One region of the Pannonibacter sp. Q-1 genome, then DNA from elsewhere that is predicted to be linked to it. Evidence: predicted binding sites of a transcription regulator. Region 1 holds the regulator's gene; each other region holds the start of a gene.
What was found. The regulator LexA, encoded in region 1, represses DNA repair genes until DNA is damaged. The targets are predictions, from matches to a motif close to TGTTCNNNNTGTGTTCNG.
Positions count from the first base shown of each region.

Region 1 (7,962 bases):
CCATGCCCGCCTGACAGGCCCCGGCCTATCCTAGGTATTTGGGACCGGGGCTGAGCGTGGCAAATGCCTGAGCGCACTCGCCCCCCTCACTCCTTCGCCAGTTTCCGGTGAAGCGTCGCGCGGGAGAGGCCGAGGGCGCGGGAGGCGGCGGAGACGTTGCCCGAGGCCCGGGCCAGCGCCCGGTGCAAGACGGCGCGCTCCGCATCCTCCAGCCGCTCATGCACCGGCAGGCCGAGAAGATCGGCGAGCGGACGCGGGTTTGCAGCAGGATCGGCGGTGAGGCCCAGCAGAGCCCGCGCCCCGCGTGTGGCGCCGATGACGAGATCATCCTCATCCACCGCCACAAGCGCGGCAAGGCCATGCGTGCCGCCGCCCGGAACCAGCACCACACGGGCCTTCGGGAAAGCAGCATGGAAGAGGTCGGCTTCCACTTTGTGCGCCGTGTTCTGCACCGTCTGGCTGATGAGGCTGAGCACGGCGGCGGACACATCCTGCTCGGCCGTGGACACATCGATCACCGCCGCCAGCTGGCCGCCGGCATCATGCACGGGGGCGGAGGTGCAGGTGAGGCCAATGTTGCGGGCGAGGAAATGCTGGTCGCGGTGGATCGTCACCGCCCTGCCCTCGGCAAGGCAGGTGCCGATGCCATTGGTGCCGGCTTCCGCCTCGGACCATACGGCACCGGTCCACAGGCCGGAAGCTGCGAAATCGCGGTCCTCGGACGGGTTGCCGCGCCGTTCCACCGCGATGCCTTCCGCGTCGGCCAGCACCACACAGGCGCCAAGGCCGCCGATGGTCTGGAACAGCCAGTCGAGATGGGGCGCGGCGGTGGCCACGAGCCCGCCCATGCGCTCGCGCACGAGGGCAAGTTCCTGCGCCGTCAGGCGCGGCTCCACCCGGCGTTTCACCGGATCAAGGCCATGAAGATGGGCCGAGCGGGCCCAGGATGCGGCAATGGGCGAGCGCGCCGCCTGCCCGCTGGCAAGCGCCGCCTCGATGCGGCTCTGATGCTGAGACGTCACCGTGGGCATGTCTGGTTCCTCCCGCAAGGCCCTCTCCTGCGCACGCTCCTTGACCGGAAGAACAAGGCTCGCGCAGATGGTCCCGAGGCGGCTGGCAAAGACGCGCGGATAACCTGTTTCACAAGGCGCGGCTCTCTCCCATCCGCTTGCCTCAAGGCTCCGCACGCACAATGTGCCGCCGGGAAAGACTAGCAGCTTGTGCACCCGCACGCCATCCGGAGCTTAACGGGCACGAATCAAGAAGCCGGGCGCACCCACACGGCGCAGTCATGGAAGGCGGCGCCGCCATAGGGGGCGATGGGCTCGGCGCCGATCAGCGTGTTGATGCCATTGCCGTTTTCAAAGGCCGTGTTGGGCCAGATGCCTTCCGACACCACCGTGCCGGGGGCCAGCCCCTCCACATGACGCAGATGCAGCCGCACCTCGCCGCGCCGGTTACCCAGGATGACGCGGGCGCCATCCTCCAGCCCCGCAGCAGCGGCTTCATCGGGACGCATCCAGACCTCCGGCCGGCCGCCTTCCTTCTTGGTGGAGCCAGGCGTTTCGGTGAAGCTGGAGTTGAGGAAGGAGCGGGCCGGCGCCGTCACCAGCCGGAACGGATGCTCCGCGTCGGCATTTTCCACCGCGTTCCAGTAATCCGGCAGGCGCGGCATGGCGGCGTGGGCACCAAAGGGCTTGCCGTCTTCCGGCCGGTTGGGCGCAGCGGTGAAGCCCCAGTCCACCTTGAAGTGATACTTGCCGTCCGCATGGCCGAAGCCATCGAGATAATGGGCGGTGCGGAAGTCCGGCTGCAGATCCTTCCAGCGCCCGGCCTCCAGTTCGGCCAGCGTGCCATAGCCGGAATTGACGAGCATCCAGTCCACGTGCTCGCGGGCGCTCATGTGGAAGCCAGGATGATCCTTTGCATCAAGACGCTTCGCCAGTTCGTTGATAACGAATATGTTCTCCCGCGCCTCACCCGGCGCTTCCGTCAGCTTCGGGCCAAACAGCATGTACTGGTGGCCGCCGCCCCGGTAGATGTCGTCATGCTCCAGAAACTGGGTCGCGGGCAGCACGATGTCGGCATAGCGCGCCGTGTCCGTCATGAACTGCTCATGCACGACGGTGAAAAGGTCCTCGCGGGCAAAGCCCTGTTTCACCAGTGTCTGTTCCGGCGCGACGGAGACCGGATTGGTGTTCTGGATCAGCAGCGCCGTCACCGGCGGGCCGCCGGCCAGCGCCTCACGGTCCCCCGTCAGCACGCGGCCGATGAGGCTCTGGTCGAGGAACCTCGTGCCGGTGCGCAGGGAACTGCCCTCGACCATCGACTTGTCGAGCCTGTAGATCGCCCCGTTGTTGTGGAAGGCCCCGCCCCCTTCATACTGCCAGGAGCCGGCAACAGCTGCAATGCTGGCCGCCGCATGCATGGAGACGGCGCCGTTGCGGCTGCGGGTAAAGCCATAGCCAAGGCGGATGAAGGTGCGCTTCACCTCGCCGATCATCCGGGCCAGCTGCGTGATCTCTTCAGCCGGAACGCCGGTGATCCCTTCCGCCCATTCCGGCGTGCGGGTGGCAAGATGCGCCTCCAGCTCATCCGGGCAGTCGGTGTAGCGGGCAAGATACTCCCGGTCAGCCAGACCGTCACGGAACAGCACATGCATGATGGCACAGGCCAGCGCCGCATCGCTGCCGGGCTTCAGCACGATGCCGATATCCGCCTGTTTCATGGTCTCGGTGCGGTAGACGTCAACCACGATGATCTTCGCACCACGCGTCTTGCGGGCGGTGATGGCGTGGGTCATGACGTTCACTTGCGTCGCGACCGCATTGGTGCCCCAGATGATGATCTGGTCGGCCTTCATCATCTCGCGCGGATCCGGCCCGGCCAGAAGCCCGGTTCCGGCCACATAGCCGGTCCAGGCCGGATTGGTGCAGATCGAGGAAAACTGCTGCGAATAGCCCTTGGCATGGCGCAGGCGATGAATGCTGTCGCGCTGCACCAGCCCCATGGTGCCGGCGTAGTAATAGGGCCAGACCGTCTCCGGCCCGTGCTTCGCCTCCGCCTCCAGGAATCGCGCGGCAACAAGGTCCAGTGCCTCGTCCCAGGAGACGGGCTCGAACCGCCCTTCCCCCTTCGCCCCAACGCGGGCCATTGGCGTCAGCAGCCGGTCCGGGTGGTATAGCCGCTCCGCATAGCGCGCAACCTTGGCGCAGATGACGCCCGCCGTGTAGGGATTGTCCGCCGCCCCGCGCAGGCGGCCGATGCGGCCCTCTGCCGTCACCTCCACATCCAGCGCGCAGGTGGAGGGGCAGTCATGCGGACAGGCGGAATGGGCGGTGATGGTGACAGGCTTGTTCATCTTCGGTCTTTTCGGGGTCCCGGTGGCGCCGCCCCAGAGCAGAATGCCGCCTAAGGCAGGGTGAGGCCGCCTGCGGGGCGCAGGCAGCGCGGGAGCTGTGTCTTCTTCTTTCGCCAGCTTTCGGGACACCGGCGCATGAAGTCAAGCCGGGCCCGCAGGCAATTGCACGCAAGGTACCGTTCTGCCGGGAAAAGGCGCAGCGGCGGTGTGTTGTCTTGAGTGCATGCGACAGGAACATCCCGCTAACCTCACCTTAAGACTTGTGGAACACAGTGAGAACAGCTAAGGTACGTTCATGATTTGTACCAGACCCTCCAACGGGGACCTCACATGCTGACGCGCAAGCAACACGAACTGCTGATGTTCATTCATGAGCGCCTGAAGGAATCCGGGGTTCCGCCGTCCTTTGACGAAATGAAGGACGCACTGGACCTCCGGTCCAAGTCCGGCATTCACCGTCTGATCACGGCGCTGGAGGAGCGCGGCTTCATCCGCCGCCTGCCCAACAGGGCGCGCGCCATGGAAGTGGTCCGCCTGCCGGATTCGGTCACGCCGGGCCTGTCTTCGCCGCGCGGCAAGGGCTTTGCGCCGTCGGTGATCGAGGGATCGCTCGGCAAGGCATCTGCCCCGGCCGCCGCTCCGTCCGCCCCGGCTGCGGAAACCGCCCCTCACTTCACCTCCATCCCGGTCATGGGCCGCATCGCTGCCGGTGTTCCGATCGAGGCGATCCAGACCCACAGCCATTCCATCTCCGTGCCACCCGAGCTGATCAGCCGCGGGGAGCACTATGCGTTGGAAGTGCGCGGTGATTCGATGATCGAAGCTGGTATTCTGGATGGCGACACGGTGCTGATCCGCAAGACCGACACGGCCGAGAGCGGCGACATCATCGTGGCACTGGTGGACGACGAGGAAGCAACGCTCAAGCGCCTGCGCAAGAAGGGCGCTTCCGTTGCGCTGGAAGCTGCCAACCCGGCCTATGAAACCCGCATCTTCGGCCCCGGCCGCGTGCGCATCCAGGGCAAGCTTGTGGCCCTGTTCCGGCAGTATTGAGCCGCTGCCGCCCGTTCGACACGCTTGAAGAATGCCGGAGACACTGTTTCCGGCATTTCTGTTTATGGCAGCACGCGGCACGCACCCGGCAGACTTGCGTCACCGGCAACTGGGCGGGCCCGTGCGGTGGCTGCACGCATGCAAGAGCAATTCCGGCAAAGGCGGCACCGGGTTTGCGTCCGGAATCGCGTGAAAACAGGCAGCCAGAGCACGGCTGGCCGCTCCGTTTTCATCGAAAGGGCTCCAGGCATGTTGCGCCAACCACTCAAAGCCTTGATACGGGCGGTGCAGAAGCGCTCGGACCAAGTTCCCGCCGGGCACAGGAATAGCTGACCTGCCCTCCCCTTGCCCCCTGCGTCAAAACGCATCTTGCTCCGGACGCGTCTGCGCCGCAGTTAGCGGGTAAGGAATTATCCTGATTTGCCGCAAGCCGGCCAGCACAAGGAGGCCCTCATGACCATCGAGACATCCGGCCAGTGGCCAGCCCAGTCGCCCGCCCATGTCGGCGTGCGCGGCCGTTGCCCGCGCTGCGGTCAGGGGCATCTGTTCAAGGGCTTTCTCACCCTTGCCCCGTCCTGTGAAGTCTGCGGCCTTGACTACAGCTTCGCCGACCCGGCGGATGGCCCGGCCTTCTTCGTCATCTGCTTTGCCTGCGTTCCGAGCGTTGCCTTCGCCATGTGGCTGGAAATTGCCTACACGGCGCCCTATTGGGTCCACCTCTTCACAACGCTGCCGCTGCTCCTCCTCACCTGCATTCCGCCCCTCCGCCCCCTCAAGGGCTGGCTGGTAGCAAGCCAGTATATCTACAAGGCCGAGGAAGGCAGGCTGGTGACGGATACCCCGGCCGAAGACAAGACGGCGGGAGGAGCAAGGCCCGGTCCCGAAACCTGAAAAGGCCGCCTCATGCCAGGAGTTTCGATGCTCACACCTCACGCCTTGAAAAGGCTCTTGCGCCGCAAGGATTTGTCCAACTCCCAATGAGTCAGGCGGATTGAGAGCCGGCAGCAAGCTCCGGAGCAGACCGGACTGCTTCAGCCCGCCCTTTCACCATGAAGGGCACCGCTGTGAGGATCATCAGGCTGAACCACCAGCCCTGCCATGCCCCATGACTCACAACCGCGACACTGTAGGTGACGGCCAGAGTGACGGTTGCCGCCGCGAGGCTCGCGCCCAGAAGGTGGCCCGCGCGGCGGAACAACAGGGCAAGCGCTGCAGCGAACAAAGCCGCCCCGGCCAGCCCCAGTTCGAACCAGATTTGCAACGGCGCGTTATGGCTGTGCCCGAAACCAAGCAGGTATTTTCTCTCAGGTGAATATCCGGCAGCTTCGGGCAATTCGTCTGCCACTTTCGAGGCTTCCATCCCATATCCCAGCCAGACATGCCCGGGCAGCAAATTGGCATATTCCGTCCAGATGAGCCCGCGTATGGTCAGCGAGGTGTAGCCGACCTTTTCGTGGACGGCCTGAGGGATCATGTCATTCACATGGCCGACAATGAGCGGCATCAAGACAAAGGTCACAAGAGCGCCACCGGTCACGACCCTGTAGATAGCCCGCGGCCAGACGAAGGCCGGAACGGTCAACAGCAGGATGACAAGCACGCCGAGCTGCGCCGACGAGCTGTCGGATTGAAAGCATGACACAGCTGCAAACACCAGCAGTCCGGCCAGGGGCAAGCGGCGGCGCTGTTTCAAGACCACGAGAGCTGCAAACGGCAGGAACATGGCGATAGCGACGGCCGCGCGGTTCAGAACGTAGTTGTCAGGATCGGCGCGAAGTTCTGCATTCAGCACGCCGCCGGTCAGGAAATGAACAAAAATCAGAACAGCCGTCAGCGGCAGAGAGATGGCAAGCGCGGCTCCGATCCGTCCTGCAAGACGGTCAAGCACCGGAACCGGCAAGGCACAGACACATAGCCACAAAAGGCCTGAGACAAGGACCGAGAAGAGGAAACCCCATGCCGAACTCAGCCCCCTCGCCTGTACCGGGACAGGCGCCCAGGTAACGGAGATCAGCATGAAGGCTGTACAGGCGAGGCCCGCCAGGAGCAAGGGAGACCGGATCTTCGAGCCCAGGCCCTCAAACATTGCCTGCCCGCGGTAACACCACGCCAGCCCCGCAAGAAAGACAGCGGCCAGCCCCAGAAACAACGGCGGAGACACCCGGGCGACCGTCAGGACAGGCGGAAGCGCTGCAAATACCGATACGAAGAGGAATTCGAGCGCCTGCACCGGCTTGCCGCGGTTTCGCCCGGCCAGTTTTTGAGCAACCTCAGTCAAAACGGCAATTCCCTTTAAAAAAGTCTCTTCACTCAGGTCTTTCGATGCAGGCGCATCATGCGTTGAAATTGCCCAACCGCACCACAGCAGCCGCCACCCGGAGCTTGCGGTTCAACGCATTCGGGGCATCGCGGTCTGAACGGGGCTTCCGGCCTCGACTTCACCCAGCGCGGCGATCAGCATCGCCTTGCACTGATCTTCCCCACCGGCAGCCGCACTGTTGCCGAGGCGCTCCAGATGCCACGTCAAACGCTCGAGCGGAATGATGCCGGCGGAGGCGACAAAGAAGCCCTCTGCATCGTGAGGGGTGGTCATCTCGTTGGCGTCAAACAGCTCTTCATAAAGCTTTTCCCCCGGACGCAGACCGGTAAACTTGATGGCTACGTCCTCATCCGGCCGCAGTCCCGCCAGGGAAATCATCGTTCTTGCCAGTGTCAGGATCTTCACGGGCTCGCCCATGTCGAGGACAAAGATGCGCCCGCGTGTTTCTTCGCGTCCGATTTCGGCCGAAGCGGCCTGCAGCACCAGTTCGGTCGCCTCCCGGATCGTCATGAAATAACGCGTCATTTCCGGGTGCGTCACCGTGATCGGACCGCCGGCGGCAATCTGCCGCTTGAAAAGCGGCACGACCGAGCCGTTGGATCCCAGCACGTTGCCGAACCGCACGGTGATGAACCGGGTGTCGACGCCGCTGATGTCCAGTGCCTGGCAATAGGCTTCCGCGATCCGCTTGGTCCTGCCCATCATGCTGGTGGGCCGCACGGCCTTGTCGGTCGAAATCTGCACCATCGCACGGGCACCACAGGCAACGGCCGCATCAGCCACATTGCGGGTCCCCAAGACGTTGGTCAGCACACCTTCACAAATATTGTTCTCCACCAGCGGCACATGCTTGAGGGCCGCGGCGTGGAAGACAACGGCAGGCCTGCAGGCCTGCATCACCTCATGCACACGCCGCCTGTCGCGCACGTTGCCGATGACGGCCTGCCGGGGCAGGTCCGGATTGAGGCGGGAGACTTCGAGATCGATTTCATAAAGAGCGTATTCGCTTGAATCGAACAGGATGATCGAAGCCGGGTTGCAGGCCACCACCTGCCGGACAATCTCCGAGCCAATGCTGCCGCCGGCACCGGTGACAAGCACCGTCTGACCACCGATCAGGGACCTGATCGCCTCCAGTTGCAGTTGCACCGGAGGCCGGCCAAGCAGATCTTCCAGCGTGATACTGGCCAGATCCGGCTCAGTGCCCGTGAGCGGCCTGTTTACAACG
Region 1 covers NZ_JBSXNB010000002.1:158,918-166,879, forward strand. Annotated here, with positions in the region: gene ACVNHC_RS04715 (helix-turn-helix domain-containing protein) at 87-1,031, opposite strand; gene ACVNHC_RS04720 (molybdopterin oxidoreductase family protein) at 1,259-3,361, opposite strand; gene lexA (transcriptional repressor LexA) at 3,692-4,414, shown strand; gene ACVNHC_RS04730 (DUF983 domain-containing protein) at 4,868-5,305, shown strand; gene ACVNHC_RS04735 (O-antigen ligase family protein) at 5,397-6,692, opposite strand; gene ACVNHC_RS04740 (polysaccharide biosynthesis protein) at 6,804-7,962, opposite strand, start outside.

Region 2 (7,962 bases), on a different contig from region 1:
AGGCGCAGGAAATCGTCTTTGATCCGCAGCTGCGGCTCGACAGCGAGCCGGGGCGGACGCTGGGGGCGCAAATCCTTGCGCTGGCCCGGCTGGCTGACCAGATCCCGCGCGGCGATCTGGCCGGAGCAGAGGCGCTGAACCGGCTGGGCTGGTCCACCACCCATGCGCTGCTGTGGACCCATGCAGGCACGGCGCGGGACAGGCTTTGCGCCACGTCTCAGGACATCGCGGGCGCCGGGCACAAAGTGTCACGGGCGCTCGACTACATCGATGCCCATCTGGCAGATCCCATTGACTTCGCTGAGCTGGCCAGCGCCTGCGGCTACAGCCTGCGCGCCTTGCAGCTCGCCTTTCAGGCCGAGCGGGACCAGACGATATCGCAGGCGCTTCAGGAGCGGCGGCTCAGCATGCTGCGCCAGCACCTGATGGCCGCGCGCGGCCGCAGGGATGGAACGGCCAATATCACCACGCTGATGCAGGCCTGCGGGCTGCAGCATGCCGGTCGGGCCGCCGGTGCCTACCGGGACCTCTTCGGCGAGACACCCGCTGAAACCCTGCGGGCACTGCGCAAAAGCACCAGCTGAAAAGCTGCGCCAGCAGCGAGAGACGCGTGCCAGGGAGCGCCGCCGTCACTCCCCGGTGCCGGCTGTTTCGTCCTGTGTCTCATCAGGGGCTTCGTCCCACATGCGGCCCAGATCCTCGGCATATTCGGTGCAGACGACAATCGCCTTGTCGCCCGGGTAGTAGAAGGCATTGGCCTCACCGCACTCCTCGATCCGCACCTGCACCGTCACCGGCAAGCTGAAAAGCGCGTTGAGATCCTTGATTTCCGCCGCAACCAGCGAGCGGGCCGGCTCGCCGCCCTTTCCCGGCACGAGCACCAGCTTGCCTTTGTTCCCGGATTTCTTCTCGATGGCATCAAGCGCCTTGCCCCAGGAGGAAGCCATCAGCTCCCATTCATCGGGACAGTCCTCCATCCGCTCCTCGGGCAGTTCCAGCTCCCGTGCCACTTCGGCGCGCTCATCCGGATTGGCGCCGTAGAAATGGCAGATAAGCATGTAGTAGCGCTGAAGGTCCGTTCCGTGCTGGCCGTGATAGACCGGGCCATCGCCTTCCCGCTCCGCCTCGTCATGGGCCAGACTGTAGGCATAGGCCGTATCATAGACGATCGTAACCGCCGCATCCTCTTCCCACAGCTGATGGATCAGCAGCGTGGCCAGAGCGTCAGCCGCATCTTCCTCCCGCCCCAGAACCGGCAGCTTCAGCACATCCACAAGGGCATGGCCGAATTCGTGGTAAAGCGTTGAAATGATGTTGGACTGGATGAAGCTATCGCGCGCCTCATCTCCGCGTGCCGCAGCCAAGCCGAGAGCAAAGGCGAGCGCAAGTGCAATGAGCCTCATTCGAGCATAGAACTCCGGCGTTGAGCTGGTGCCACATTCCCGTCAATCACATATCCGCTTCCCGGCAGGGCCGCTGCTGCCTGACGGCACCGGGCACCTGGGAGGCGCAGAAACATCCCGGTCAGCCGTGCAGCCGCGCCGCAAGGGTTGGCGGCACGCGCAGCGCGGCAACGGCCATGCGGGCAGCGGCGCGGCGAAGTCCCGTCCGCGCCTCCCCGCCCGGCATCCCGGCAATGGCGCTGCTGCGCAGCAGGCGGATGCGGCTGCGGCCAATGCGGCGGACCAGATCGAAATCCGCCATCCCGGCCAGATCCCGGTGGCCGCCCAGTTCCTCGTAGAACCTGCGTGAAATCAGCAGCCCCTGATCCGCGTTTGGCATCGCCAGCATCCGGCTGCGGAGCATCGCGCCAAACTCGGACAGACGCGCCCCGAAGCCGAAGGCATCCAGCTTCAGCCGGAAAGCGGCTGCGCAGCGGTTCGCCTGACCGGAGCGCTCCACCCGCTCGATGAATGTCTGCACGTCCTGATGCCAGCCGTGTTCCAGCACGGTGGAGGCATTGAGAAACAGCAGCCAGGGGGACTTGCGCGCCAGCGCCGCTCCGTGCGCGAAACGTGCACCCTCCCCCTTCGCCAGCACCTCGAACTCGCAACCGGCCGCATCCGCGACCTTGTGCGTGGCGTCGGACGAGCCGCCATCCACAACCAGAACCTCGCGCACGAGGCCATCCGCCGCGCCCGGCACAAGGGCCGTCAGCGCATGCGCCAGCTGGGCTTCATTGTCATGTGTGGCAAGGACAACACTGATCATGAAACGGGTTGTAGCGCCTTTTCGGGGGTCTGGCGAGAGAGGCCTTGCCCGGCTTGCATTTTCAGCTAATGTTCCGCTTATGTTCTCATTGGAGAGTCGTTGAAGCATGGCGCGGATTGATCAGACGGAACAGGACACCCGTGAAGCTGCCATGGCCGCATTGCGCCTCGATGAGGATCTGCGGCGCGGCCGCGGGGCCGCGCTCAACATGCCCGGCCGCTTCGAGCGCCAGCAGCGCGAAGGCTTTGACGATGGCTGGGAGACGCCGGACGATCTACCGCCGCTGAAGACCACGGTGCAGGAAGAAAAGGCCCGCACCATCATCACGCGCAATTCCTCGCCCGACATTTCCTTCGACCGCTCGATCAACCCATACCGGGGCTGCGAGCATGGCTGCATCTACTGCTTTGCCCGGCCCAGTCATGCCTTCATGGGCCTCTCCCCCGGCCTCGACTTCGAGACACGGCTCTTTGCCAAGCCCAATTCAGCCGAACTGCTGGAGCGGGAACTGGCACGGCCCGGTTATCAGGTGCGCACCATCGCCATCGGCACCAACACGGACCCCTACCAGCCCATCGAGCGGCGCTACAAGCTGATGCGGGAGATCCTGACGGTGCTGGAGACCTACAATCACCCGGTCGCCATCGTCACCAAATCGGCGCTGGTGCTGCGCGATGCGGACATCCTGTCGCGCATGGCGGAGAAGGGTCTGGCCAAGGTGGCGCTGTCCATCACCTCGCTCGACAAGGACCTGGTGCGCACGCTGGAGCCCCGCGCCAGCGCCCCGCACCGGCGTCTTGGCGCGCTGAAGGGGCTGTCGGAAGCGGGCATCCCGGCTTCCGTGATGATGGCGCCGGTGATCCCGGCCCTTACGGACAGCGAGATCGAGGCACTGCTGGAAGCCGCCGCAGAGCATGGCGCCACCGAGGCCGGTTACATTCTGCTGCGCCTGCCGCTGGAGGTGTCCGAACTCTTCCGCGACTGGCTGCTGCGCAACCGGCCCGACCGTTACCGCCATGTGATGAACATCCTGCGCTCCATGCGCGGCGGCAAGGACTATGACGCCGAATGGGGCCAGCGGATGCGCGGGCTCGGCCCCTATGCCCAGCAGATCGGCCAGCGCTTCAGCCTCGCCTGCAAGCGGCTGGGGCTGAATCAGCGGCGCAAGAAGCTGAACACGGAGCTTTTCACCCCGCCGCAGGTGGGCGGCGTGCAGCTCTCCCTGTTCTGATCTGCTACGGGACAGGTCCTTGCTCTTGCATTGCCGCCGGGAATCATCACGATCCGCTCCATGAGCAAGGCCCCCTCCCTTTTTGATCTGCGATTCGGCGACACACTGGATGCCGCGCTTGAAGCCGGACATGCCGCAGGCCTCGGCGGCGCGCTTTGCGGCGTGGACGAAGCCGGGCGCGGACCGTGGGCCGGACCGGTCGTCACCGCTGCCGTGATCCTCGACTACTCAAACCTGCCAGTGGGCCTGAACGATTCCAAGAAACTCACCGAGAGCCGGCGCAATGCCCTCTATGACGAGATCTGTGCCACGGCTTTCGTCAGCGTTGCCAGCAGTTCGGCCGCCACAATCGACCGGATGAACATCCGTGCCGCAACGCTGGACGCGATGCGCCGGGCCGTGGCGGGTCTCTCCCGGAAAGCTGGCTATGTCCTGGTGGATGGCCGCGATGTGCCGCCGGGGCTAGGGGTAGACGGGCAGGCGCTGATCAAGGGGGACGGGCGGTGCCTTGCCGTTGCTGCGGCATCCATCGTTGCCAAGGTCACCCGTGACCGGATGATGGAACGGGCAGACAGCCTTTTTCCCGGCTATGGCTTTGCCGTTCACAAGGGCTATGGCGTGCCCGCCCATGCCGCCGCCCTGACGGCGCTCGGCCCCTGCCCCCTGCACCGCATGTCATTCCGGCCCGTGGCCGCTGCCGTGCGGGACTGAGCTTCACCTTACCCAACAAAAAAGCGGCCCGCAGGGGCCGCTTTCATGAGATCAGTGATCCGGCAGGCTTCAGTTGAGGCCAGCCTTGACCTGCTCGATGCTCTTGGCCGTCAGGTCCTCGGCAACGGAACCCGTCACCTTGGACACCAGCATGCTTTCAGCAGCGGCGATCGCCAGATCAGCAGCCTTTGCCTTCACTTCCGCGATGGCATGGGCTTCGGCCTGGGCAATCTTGTCTTCGGCAGACTTGGTGCGCCGGGCAATCAGCTCTTCCAGAGACCGGGTGGTCTCCAGCGTCAGCTGCTCTGCCTCTGCACGGGCCTCAGCCACGATTGCTTCAGCTTCCGCTTCCGCCTCATGACGGCGGCGCTGATAGTCAGCCAGAAGCGCCTGAGCTTCTTCACGAAGCTTGCGGGCTTCTTCCAGATCCGTGCGGATCTTGGTTGCGCGGCTGTCAAGCGCTGCCGTGATCTTGGCCGGAACACCGAGCCAGGCGATCAGGACAAAGAACAGGATCAGGCCGACCAGTGCCCAGAATGATGCATCCATGACCGGTCTCCTTACTTCGCCGCAGACTGAACGGCAGCGTCTGCTTCAGCCTTGGCCGGAGCCACACCGATCAGAGCTTCCACCAGGGCGGAAGATGTCTCGCTGGCGATTTCACCAACCTGGGCCAGAGCCTTGTCCTTGATGGACGAGATATGCGCATCGGCCTCTGCCAGCTTGGCCGCAAGGCCCTGCTCGGCGGTGGCGCGGCGTGCATCCGTTTCAGCCTTGAGCTTTTCACGGGTGTCCTGTGCAATGCCGCGTGCACGGGCACGGGCTTCGGACAGGGCCTGCTCGTAAGCGGCAATGGCTTCGTCGGTCTCCCGCTTCAGGCGCTCGGCTTCCGACAGGTCGCCCGCGATGCGGTCGTGACGGTCCTCGAGAATGCCAGCGATACGCGGCAGAGCCACGTTCTTCATGATCCAGTAGAAGACCAGGAAGGTGACGAACAGCCAGAACAGCTGCGAGACAAAATGGGTCGGGTCGAACGGCGGGAAACCTGCCCCGTGTTCTGATGCCGGAACGTCCAGGATAACCTGCCCGTCCACAGTAGTATGGGTTTCGCCTGCCATTATCGCCTCCGGATACCGGGAAGGCGGCGCAGGTGCGCCGCCCCCGGTCTCATTCGTTCCAATACGCCGTTAGGGACGATTAGACGGCGAACAGGAGCAGAAGGGCGATCAGCAGCGAGAAGATGCCCAGAGCTTCGGTCACGGCGAAGCCGAACACCAGACGGCCGAACTGGCCATCAGCAGCGGACGGGTTGCGCAGGGCGCCCGACAGGAAGTTGGAGAAGATGTTACCCAGAGCCAGGGCGACGAGGCCCATGCCGAGAGCGGCGATACCAGCGCCAATGAACTTTGCTGCTTCTGCTTCCATGACACGTGCTCCTAATTGACGTTTGTCAGCGTTGTCAGGCGGCCTTTGCGGCCACATGAGTTGGTGAGTTTAGTGAGACGGATGAAGGGCGTCGTTGAGGTACATGCAGGTCAGCAGCGTGAACACATACGCCTGCAGGAACGCAACGAGGAACTCCAGTGCCGTCAGCGCCACCGTCATCCCGAGCGGGAGGACGGCCCCGAACATGCCAGCTGCACCCATGGCGCTCATGCTGACAACGAACCCGGCGAACACCTTGAGGGTGATATGGCCCGCCAGCATGTTCGCGAAAAGACGAACCGAGAGGCTGATCGGGCGGGAAAGGAACGAGATCACTTCGATCGGCGCAACAAGCGGCACCAGAGCGCCCGGCACACCGGCCGGAACGAAGAGGTGCAGGAAGTGCAGGCCGTGACGGGCGAAGCCGTAGATCGTGACCGTCAGGATCACGAGCATCGCCAGGGCGAAGGTCACGATGATCTGGCTGGTGATCGTGTAGAAATACGGGAACATGCCGAGCAGGTTCGCGACCAGCACGAACATGAACAGCGAGAACACCAGCGGGAAGAAGCGCATGCCTTCCGTTCCGGCGCCGTTGCGCAGCATCCCGGCCACGAACTCGTAGCTGAGTTCAGCCATGGACTGCCAGCGGGACGGGATCAGGCCGCGGCTGGAAGACGAGAAAATCAGGAACGCCGCAGCGGTAATGACCGTCACCACCATGAACAGGGCGGAATTGGTGAAGGACAGATCGATACCGCCGACCTCGATCGGGACGAGCGTCTTGATATGAAACTGATGGATCGGATCGTTCGCCACCGGTCAACCTTCGTTCTATCGTTCACAAAGCGCTGTTTGCGCGGGCTCTTAGTCGTCGCACCGCCGTCACGTCAAGTCACTTTCGGGGAGAATCCTGCGAAGACTCGTCAGAATCTTCATCTTTCCCACCCGGTGTGACCGGCTTGCGCCAGGCCTCCCCCTGCTCAGGCACCACTCCGGCCGACCTGAGCACATTGAGAATCCCCGCACCGAACCCCAGCAGAATGAAAACGACAAGCCCGAGGGGCATCGTTCCCAGCCACTGATCCAGGAGCCAGCCAATCATGCCGCCCGCCACGATCCCGGCAATGAACTCCGAAGAGAGCTTCATTGCCTGTGCCATGCCGGCCGTCGAACTGCGGCTCGCCTTTGCCTCTGCGCGTATTTCGCTTTGGCGGCGCTCTTCCAGCAGCTGATTGAGCTTCTCCCGTCGAGACGACAGGTCAGCTTCGGAAATTTCAGAGGATCCTTCTTTGGCATCCCCTTGTTGCGGCGAACGGTCCATAGGCCCCTCACATTCAACAAAGGAAACGCCGGTCCTCCGTCGCCCCCTTAAGCCGGGCGCACAATAGTCGGCACCACCTGCCCTGTCAAGAACATGGGTTAGGAATTCAACTTATTGAAACGATTGATTTTTCTGCTTCCGTGAACAAGTTCCGGCGCGACTTTTCCGCCCCGTTTGCCCTTGCCTTGCCACAGTTCGGTGCTGCGTCATACCGCGTCGCGGAATCGCTCTGCCGTTTCAAGGTCCACGGACACCAGCTGCGACACCCCACGCTCGGCCATGGTGACGCCGAACAGCCGGTTCATCCGTGCCATGGTGATCGGGTTGTGGGTGATCACCACGAAGCGTGTTTCCGTGCGCCTCGCCATTTCTTCCAGGAGGTCGCAGTAGCGCTCCACGTTGGCATCGTCCAGCGGCGCGTCCACTTCGTCGAGCACGCAAATCGGCGCCGGATTGGTGAGAAACACGGCAAAGATCAGCGCCATGGCCGTCAGCGCCTGCTCCCCGCCGGACAGCAGCGTCATGGTCTGCGGCTTCTTGCCCGGCGGGCGGGCGACGATTTCAAGGCCGGCATCCAGCGGGTCATCGCTGTCCACCAGCTGCAGTTCCGCCGTGCCGCCACCGAACAGATGGGTGAACAGCCGCTGGAAATGGCCGTTGACGATCTCGAAGGAGGCGAGCAGGCGCTCGCGCGCTTCGCGGTTGAGGTTGGAGATGCCGGTGCGCAGGCGCTTGATGGCCTCGATCAGATCATCACGCTCGCGCGCAAGTGTCTCGCGCTGGGTGTCGATCTCCGCCAGTTCGTCATCGGCGCGCAGGTTCACCCCGCCCAGCCGCTCGCGCTCGGCCTTCAGCCGTTCCAGCTTGCGCTCCATGCTTTCCGGGTCCGGCAGCGGTGCGCCTTCGGTGAAGCCTGCCAGTTCGGGCAGCTGGATCAGCGGCACATCCAGCGCCTCGGAGATGCGGCCGATGACCGTCTCCACACGCTCGCGGGCAGCAGCCACACGCTCTTCGGCGCGCACATGGCCTTCGCGGGCGCGGAACAGCACTTCCTGCGCCT
Region 2 covers NZ_JBSXNB010000001.1:484,453-492,414, forward strand. Annotated here, with positions in the region: gene ACVNHC_RS02215 (AraC family transcriptional regulator) at 1-584, shown strand, start outside; gene ACVNHC_RS02220 (DUF4344 domain-containing metallopeptidase) at 630-1,403, opposite strand; gene ACVNHC_RS02225 (glycosyltransferase) at 1,525-2,211, opposite strand; gene ACVNHC_RS02230 (PA0069 family radical SAM protein) at 2,318-3,442, shown strand; gene ACVNHC_RS02235 (ribonuclease HII) at 3,503-4,153, shown strand; gene ACVNHC_RS02240 (F0F1 ATP synthase subunit B family protein) at 4,223-4,702, opposite strand; gene ACVNHC_RS02245 (F0F1 ATP synthase subunit B) at 4,714-5,271, opposite strand; gene ACVNHC_RS02250 (F0F1 ATP synthase subunit C) at 5,351-5,578, opposite strand; gene ACVNHC_RS02255 (F0F1 ATP synthase subunit A) at 5,648-6,397, opposite strand; gene ACVNHC_RS02260 (AtpZ/AtpI family protein) at 6,474-6,902, opposite strand; gene smc (chromosome segregation protein SMC) at 7,109-7,962, opposite strand, start outside.
Region 2: the regulator LexA is predicted to act here: its motif matches at 2,281-2,298, upstream of ACVNHC_RS02230 (PA0069 family radical SAM protein).

Region 3 (7,962 bases), on a different contig from region 1:
TACAAGGTGGACCGGCTGGACCTGCAGCAGCGGCTCGGCTTCGTCTCCCGCTCGCCCCGCTGGGCGATTGCGCATAAGTTCCCGGCCGAGAAGGCCTATACGATCCTGCGGGATATCGAGATCCAGGTCGGCCGCACCGGCGCCCTGACGCCGGTCGCCAAGCTTGAGCCGGTGACGGTGGGCGGTGTGGTCGTCTCCAACGCAACGCTGCACAACGAGGATTACATCAAGGGCATCGGCACCGATGGCGAGCCGATCCGCGGCGGCGTGGACCTGCGCATCGGTGACACGGTGCAGATCCAGCGCGCGGGCGACGTGATCCCGCAGGTGATTGCGGTGGATCTGGAGCGCCGCCCGGCGGATGCCGTGCCCTTTGCTTTCCCGGACGTATGCCCCGCCTGCGGCAGCCACGCGGTGCGGGAGATCAATGCGAAGACCGGCCGCCCGGATGCCGTGCGCCGCTGTACCGGCGGCCTCATCTGTCCGGCGCAGGCTTCCGAAAAGCTGAAGCACTTCGTCTCCCGCAACGCCTTTGACATCGAGGGGCTTGGCGACAAGCAGGTCGACGCCTTCTTCGCCGAAGGGCTGGTGCGCAGCCCGGCGGAGATCTTCACGCTGGAAGCGCGTGACAAGCAGGCGCTGACCAAGCTGCGCAACCGCGAAGGCTGGGGCGCCGTATCAGCGAAGAACCTGTTCGAGGCGATCAACGCCCGCCGCCGCATTGATCTCAACCGCTTCATCTTCGCGCTCGGCATCCGTCATGTGGGCGAGGGCAACGCCAAGCTTCTCGCCCGCGCCTATGGCTCCTTCTCCGCCTTCTCCGCTGCCATGGAAGCTGCGCAGGACCGCAGCAGCGAAGCCTGGGCCGAACTCAACGCCATCGACGGCATCGGCGAAACCGTGGCCGAGGCGGTGGTGCAGTTCTTCGGGGAAGACCATAACCGGGAGGCACTTGCCGCACTTCTGGCCGAAGTGACGCCGCAGGACGCCGAGAAGATCAGCGCCGATGGCTCGCCGGTTGCGGGCAAGACCGTCGTCTTCACCGGCTCCTTGGAGCGCATGACCCGCGACGAGGCAAAAGCCATGGCCGAACGGCTGGGCGCCAAGGTGGCCGGCTCTGTCTCGAAAAAGACCGATCTCGTGGTGGCCGGCCCCGGCGCCGGCTCCAAGCTCAAGACGGCCCAGGATCTGGGCATTGAGGTGATCACGGAAGACGGCTGGTTCGATCTGGTTGGCGGGTGAGTGAGATCATCGAAGGCCCAAGCTTCGCGCCAGCGGCATTTACTCCACGTGCCATCCAGTTCTGTTCTCTGGGGCGGAGCTGCGTCGGCCCTTCTGTGTCAAATTTTGCTCGAAAGTGATGGACCTGCGGCTTAGCTGGTTGGCCTGCTATTTCTTCAGCTTCCACCCGGCCGTTCCAGTGCTACCCGGCCACTCGACAGGCCAAGCATGTCGATAGGCCTCAATCCTGTGGCCTGCCGGATGGTCAGAGACCGGTTGGGCGATGCAGGCGCTAGTGCGGTACTGTTTTCGAAGCCTTGCTGCACGGCCTTGTTCTTGATGCCGCGTGCCCATAACTCTGCGAAGGCGCGGCTGGCAAGGTCTGGCTGGTCAAAGGTGAGAGCATTTGTGGCCAGCGTGTCGAGGGCACGGGTTTGCCAGTTTGGATTATGCGCCACTGCCGCTGACAGTGTCGCGGCCCGTAAAGCCGCCGAAGCGGTGCTGTCGAACTCGTTCAGTTGCAGTTGTTGCGCCATGCGCGCTTGACCAGCCAACGCCAGTGAATAGTCGTGGAGACTGACTGCAAAGCTGTCGGAACCATATCCAGTCAGCCGACGTGAATCTAGTTGGGCAATTGCCAGGTTTGGCGTTCCGGCGGGTACATTGAGGCTAGACATAGTGTCTTCCAGCAGCGTTAAGTACTCAACCGGTGTGCCCGCTCCGTCGGAGGCCAGCCAGCCGGTGGTTGAATCTGTGGATGCTTTGGCACGGCCGATCGATGCGAAAAGCGCCTTCTGTCCGGTTGGCCTGCTGGCGATCGCAGCCACCTGGGCGCTAGCGGCTTCAGCGGCTACGGTAAAATAGGCTGATGCTTCGGCTATCTCTCCACTCTGCTCCAGGATCTGTGCCTGACGTAGTGCTTGTTGCACAGTCATCGCCGGGGACAGGTTGGTGTACTTGATGCGGACGCGATGATTCAGTAGCGGCAATGCGTGCTGGGTGATCATTCTTTCGCTGACTGCATAGTAGAGCGGACAGTCAATTAGTTCCGCCGGGATCTCCAGCAGCCTGCCCGTGCGATCCAGTTCAGCGATGAAGTTTACCAGAGCTATGTTAGTGATGCGATTGGAGCGTGGGCGTGCGTCGAGCATTAGGGTCAGGCTGCTGCGGCGCTGCTCCAAGCTTTGCTCGGCGAAGGCGGTCGTATCGAGCCTGTCATCGCCGGGGGGCGGCTGCAGGGCGAACAGATGCTCGAGATAGAGCTGCAGAGGATGGAACAGCGCGAAGTTGTGTCCTTGCGCTCCCATGACAATGCCGTAGACGATACCTTTGTCATCAAAGACCGGAGCTCCACTATCGCCTTCGCGCACTTCACCAGCGAGCCGGTACAAGGGAGCTGGCGAATGGGGATCGAAATTTTGTGGCACAGCAGAAGCTCGTGGTGTCAAGTCCTGCGAATTCGACAGGCCATAGCCGTAGAATCTGAAACCAGTGCTGCGGCCCGGCCGCTCGAATGCCAGTTCGAACGGCGTGATGCTAGTAACTGGTGTCGGATCGATGAGTTGCAGAACTGCAAAGTCCTCATGCAAGGGGTGAAGTTGGCCCTGCGGTGCTTCTGTCATGACTTTGGCAAGGACACGGAGCGGCAGCGGGTCTCTGGCCAGCATAGGATTGCGCCCGGCAAGCGGGGCACGGCCGTTGGCTGACATCTCTCCGGCTTCAATCACCTCGACTACATGGGCGGCAGTGAGGTAAATTCCACGTTTATTGTCGATTAGGAAGGCTGTGCCATGGCCTGTGCCATTACTGGTGCCGTTCTCCACTCTCAGCAAGGCATGGGCAAGATCCCGCCATTCACTTTGGCCCAGTTGCGGATGGCCGAAGTCTAATCCTAGTTCTGTGCCACAGGCTGGCTGGGCCTTCACTGCTACAGGTTGGCAGAAAAATGCGAGTGTCAGGAAGAAGGTTGCGGCTAGAGCGAACCGGTGCCGCAGGTCAGTCTTTGCACAATGGTCGCAGTTCGGCTTTAAACTGGTGGTAACATTCATGGTTGCCCTCCATGCATGCTGCGGTTGTTGCCCGTTACCGTCAGTGCAGGCCTGTCGATGCGGTTCCTTTGCTCAGCAGCGATCAACGCAGAAGACCAGATCGATCTCCTGAATGTTACTGGAGGCAACTTTGCCCGCCAGATCGACAGTAACGGGTAAGAACACTAGGCCACCGCTTGCGCCTGCCTCTGCCTTGACGACGAATTTTACCTTGGTTTGCAGTTCTTTCAGGTGCAGGGGCGGCGTGGCGTTGCGCGCACCAAGGCTTGCGGTGTAGCCGGCGAGAATTGCCTCAGCGAGGCCGTCAGAGGTTGAGGACACCTTTGTGGTGTCGCCATCGCCGGGTGGTGCAAGCACCAGCTTCAGGGTCTGTACAGCCTCGCTGGCAACAGAACTGCCGAAAGAGACGACGACGAGCTTGATCTTGCCACTTGCTTCACTTTGCAGGCTGGTTTGCAACTGCAAGGTTGCTTGTTTCAGCTTCAGTGTGCCGTCGGTGTCACGCTTCACCCGGATCAGTGTATCGCGAGTATCGGCTAGCAGTCGATTTAGGACGACGCCAGTCTGTTCCTGCGCATGCAGAACACCTGTTGGCACTGTTGCGAGAGCCATAGCAAGACAAATGGCCATCCGAAAGGCTCTGAATTTTTGCATGGGCTTCCTCCATGCCGGTTAGAGTGCCAATCTTCCGTAAAGTTATCAGAATTTAATTGTGGTACATAATTTTTGCAACCTTTTGATTGCAAGGTGACCAAATATCTGATGCAGCAGGCTTTTATGACTTTTGAGGAACAGAACGTTCCTCTGCCGCCTTGATTCCGGCTACGCAAGACTGCAGCGTCTCGATAAGATTTGTTGCAATCCAAGCGTAAGACGGCCCAGCATTTCGGCGGCCTTGGAAGGGCGACAGGTTTGAGCGGGCCTCTGATGAGGCACCCTTTCCCCCATTATATTCCCCTCAAAGCCTCGCTCTTGCCGCGATTGTTGCTATATTGTTCTCCATGAAATGCACCCGAACCCTGGCTGGATGAATGACTGTGCCTCCCGGTTTTTCCGACGACTGGAGCGATATTGACGCTGAGTATGATGCCGGGTTTGGGCCGGGATCTGCGCCTGTTGCGGCCCACAGGCCGCAGGGCGGCGGCATTGCGGCGCGGGCTCTGGCGGCGCGGCAGGGGGCTGGCCAGCAGGGCGGGGCGCCGGAATATTTCGAAGGGCTCAACCCGGAACAGCGGCTGGCAGTCGAAAGCGCCGACGGGCCGGTTCTGGTGCTGGCAGGAGCTGGCACCGGCAAAACGCGGGTTCTGACCACCCGCATCGCGCATATTCTGGCAAGCGGCCGGGCCTATCCCTCGCAGATCCTTGCGGTGACCTTCACCAACAAGGCGGCGCGCGAGATGAAGGAGCGTATCGCCCGTTACGTGGGCGAGGGCGTGGAGGGCATGGCGTGGCTCGGCACGTTCCACTCCATCTGCGTGAAGATCCTGCGCCGCCATGCGGAGCTGGTGGGCCTCAAGAGCAGCTTCACCATCCTCGACACCGACGATCAGCTGCGCCTGATGAAACAGGTGATCCAGGCCGAGGGGCTGGATGAAAAGCGCTGGACCGCGCGCATGTTTGCCGCGCAGGTGGACAGCTGGAAGAACCGTGGCCTGACGCCGAAGGACATTCCGGAAGGCGAGGCGCGCTCCTTCGGCAATGGCAAGGGGCGCAAGCTTTACGAGGAATATCAGGACCGGCTGTCCGTGCTCAATGCGGCGGACTTCGGCGACCTGCTGCTTCACTGCATCACCCTGTTCAAGACCCAGCCGGATGTGCTGAAGGATTTCCAGCGCCGCTTCCGCTACATGCTGGTGGATGAGTATCAGGACACCAACGTCGCCCAGTATCTGTGGCTGCGGCTGCTGGCGCAGGGCAATGCCAATATCTGCTGCGTGGGTGACGACGACCAGTCGATCTACGGCTGGCGCGGGGCGGAGGTGGACAACATCCTGCGCTTCGAGCACGATTTTCCCGGCGCGCTCGTCATCCGGCTGGAGCGGAACTACCGCTCCACGGCGCATATTCTCGGCGCGGCCTCGCATCTGATCGCTCATAACGAGGGGCGGCTGGGCAAGACGCTCTTCACCGACGACAAGGACCCGGAGGCCGAACCGGTGACGGTCGCTTCCGCCTGGGATTCGGAGGAAGAAGCCCGCTCCATCGGCGATGAAATTGAGGCTCTGCAAGGCAAGGGGCATTCGCTTAACCAGATCGCCATTCTGGTGCGCGCGTCCTTCCAGATGCGTGAGTTTGAAGACCGCTTCATCACGCTGGGGCTGAATTACCGGGTCATCGGCGGCCCGCGCTTCTACGAGCGGCTCGAGATCCGCGATGCCATGGCCTATTTCCGCTGTGTGGTGCAGCCGGCCGATGATCTGGCGTTCGAGCGCATCGTCAATACGCCCAAGCGCGGCCTTGGCGAGGCGACGCTGAAGATCGTGCATGAACTGGCCCGGGCGCAGCGCATTCCGCTGATCGAGGCGGCAACGCAGCTGTGCCGCACGGAAGAAATCAAGCCCAAGGCGCGCAAGGCGCTCACGGATCTGCTGGCGGATCTCGACCGCTGGCGAGCGCAGCTCACCCGCGTCAAGCATTCCGAACTGGCGGAAATCATTCTGGACGAGAGCGGCTACACGGCCATGTGGCGGCAGGACAAGTCCGCCGAGGCGCCGGGCCGGCTCGACAACCTCAAGGAACTCATCCGTTCCATGGAAGAGTTCGAATCCCTGCCGGGGTTCCTCGAGCATATCGCCCTCGTCATGGACCGGGATTCGGCCGACGCTGCCGATGCCGTCTCGATCATGACGCTGCATTCGGCCAAGGGGCTTGAGTTCGACACGGTGTTCCTGCCGGGCTGGGAAGAGGGGCTCTTCCCGCATCAGCGGGCACTGGACGACGGCGGCCGGGCCGGGCTGGAGGAAGAGCGGCGGCTTGCCTATGTGGGAATCACCCGGGCACGGCAGCGGGCGAAGATCTGGTTCGCCTCCAACCGGCGCATCCATGGCTCCTGGCAGTCGAGCATTCCCTCGCGGTTTCTCGATGAGCTGCCGGAGGATCATGTGGAGGTGGTCGAAAGCTCCAGCCGTTATGGCGGCTACAGCGGCGGTGGCTATGGCGGGGGCGGCAGCTACGGCGTGTCACGCTTCGACAGCCGTGATGCCTTCCAGAACACCTATTCGACGCCGGGCTGGCAGCGGGCGCAGAAGGCGCGGGCGGGCGGCGAGGATTACGGGCGGCGTGGCGACATGCGCTCTGCCCGCAGCCGCGCGCAAGGCCCGCTGACCATCGAGGGCGCGCTTGTGGCCCGCTCCGTGGCGGACAAGCCCTCGGAGTTCGAGATCGGTGAACGGGTGTTCCACATCAAGTTCGGCTATGGCGCGATCCGGGCCATCGAGGGCAACAAGCTGACCATCGACTTCGAGAAGGCCGGCGAGAAGCGGGTGATCGACAGTTTCGTCGAGCGGCATTGACGCCAAGTCTTTCGATGCCGGCGAATCGCGCCTTGTCGTGGATCAGGCGCCGTACGCCGGATCAGCAGAAAAAAGGCCAGCGCCCTGTCATGCGCTGGCCTAACCCTGCCCCTGTTATTGACGCCGCATGCAGAGTTTCAGGCGGTATAGTCGACGATAAGGGATGTGGAAGACGCTACCGTGTTTGTTCCGGACGCTGAATAGCCGGTCTTTGTCTGAAGTTCTTCCAGCAGTTTCGCCAGAATGTCCTCAGTGGTGTCATCATCTTCGGTCATGGGCGGCATGCCGCCGCCGCCCGGAGGCGGGGGAGGGGCCATTTCACCGCTTTCGAACAGGGACGCCAGTTCGTCCGCCTGGTCCTGTGTCAGCGTGCCGGCTTCCACCTGTTCAGACAGCAGGCTCTCAAGCTTTGCCTGCATCTCGCCCTGGCTGGGCGGAGCTGATGGCGCGGAGCCGCCAGGCCCCATTTCTCCATCAATAGCTTCCAGCGCGGAAAGCATTGCGTCCATGTCGCTGGACGTGATTTCTCCGGAACTTACCTGCTCCGTCAGCTTGGACTGAAAATACTGCTGGGGAGACTGAATGCCCGATGCACCAATGGACATCATGATTGCAGCCTTTCCTTTTGCTTGCAATATAATGAACAGTGAATGGCAAAGGTTAATGCGAAATTAATGAATTATTTCTCGTTCTTTTCTTTATTTTTCTAAAGAAACTACGGAAGTCAAAAGAAATAACCGACGAAAAATAATTGAAATGCGGCGCAGTTGAGTCATATTGCGGCTCATGAAACAGACTGAACATATCCTCGTTGTCGAGGACGACCCCGAAATCGGCGAACTGATTGACCAGCATCTGACGGGTCAGGGCTGGAAGGTGAGCCTCGCGCGCCATGCAGGCGAGATGGAGCGTGTGCTGCACAGCGCGCGGATCGATCTCGTCGTGCTGGACCTCATGCTGCCCGGCGAGGATGGCCTGAGCATCTGCCGCCGCCTGAGAGGCACCAGCAGTATTCCGATCATCATCGTTTCGGCCAAGGCCGATGACTTTGACCGTGTGATCGGTCTGGAAGTCGGGGCGGATGACTATCTGCCCAAGCCGTTCAATCCGCGCGAATTGATTGCCCGTATCCGGGCGATGTTCCGCCGCGTTGAAATGGGGGCGGCGACCCCGGCTGTCTC
Region 3 covers NZ_JBSXNB010000003.1:84,491-92,452, reverse strand. Annotated here, with positions in the region: gene ligA (NAD-dependent DNA ligase LigA) at 1-1,242, shown strand, start outside; gene ACVNHC_RS08390 (S1 family peptidase) at 1,398-3,269, opposite strand; gene ACVNHC_RS08385 (trypco2 family protein) at 3,342-3,923, opposite strand; gene ACVNHC_RS08380 (ATP-dependent helicase) at 4,301-6,781, shown strand; gene ACVNHC_RS08375 (hypothetical protein) at 6,919-7,389, opposite strand; gene ACVNHC_RS08370 (response regulator) at 7,568-7,962, shown strand, end outside.
Region 3: the regulator LexA is predicted to act here: its motif matches at 4,252-4,269, upstream of ACVNHC_RS08380 (ATP-dependent helicase).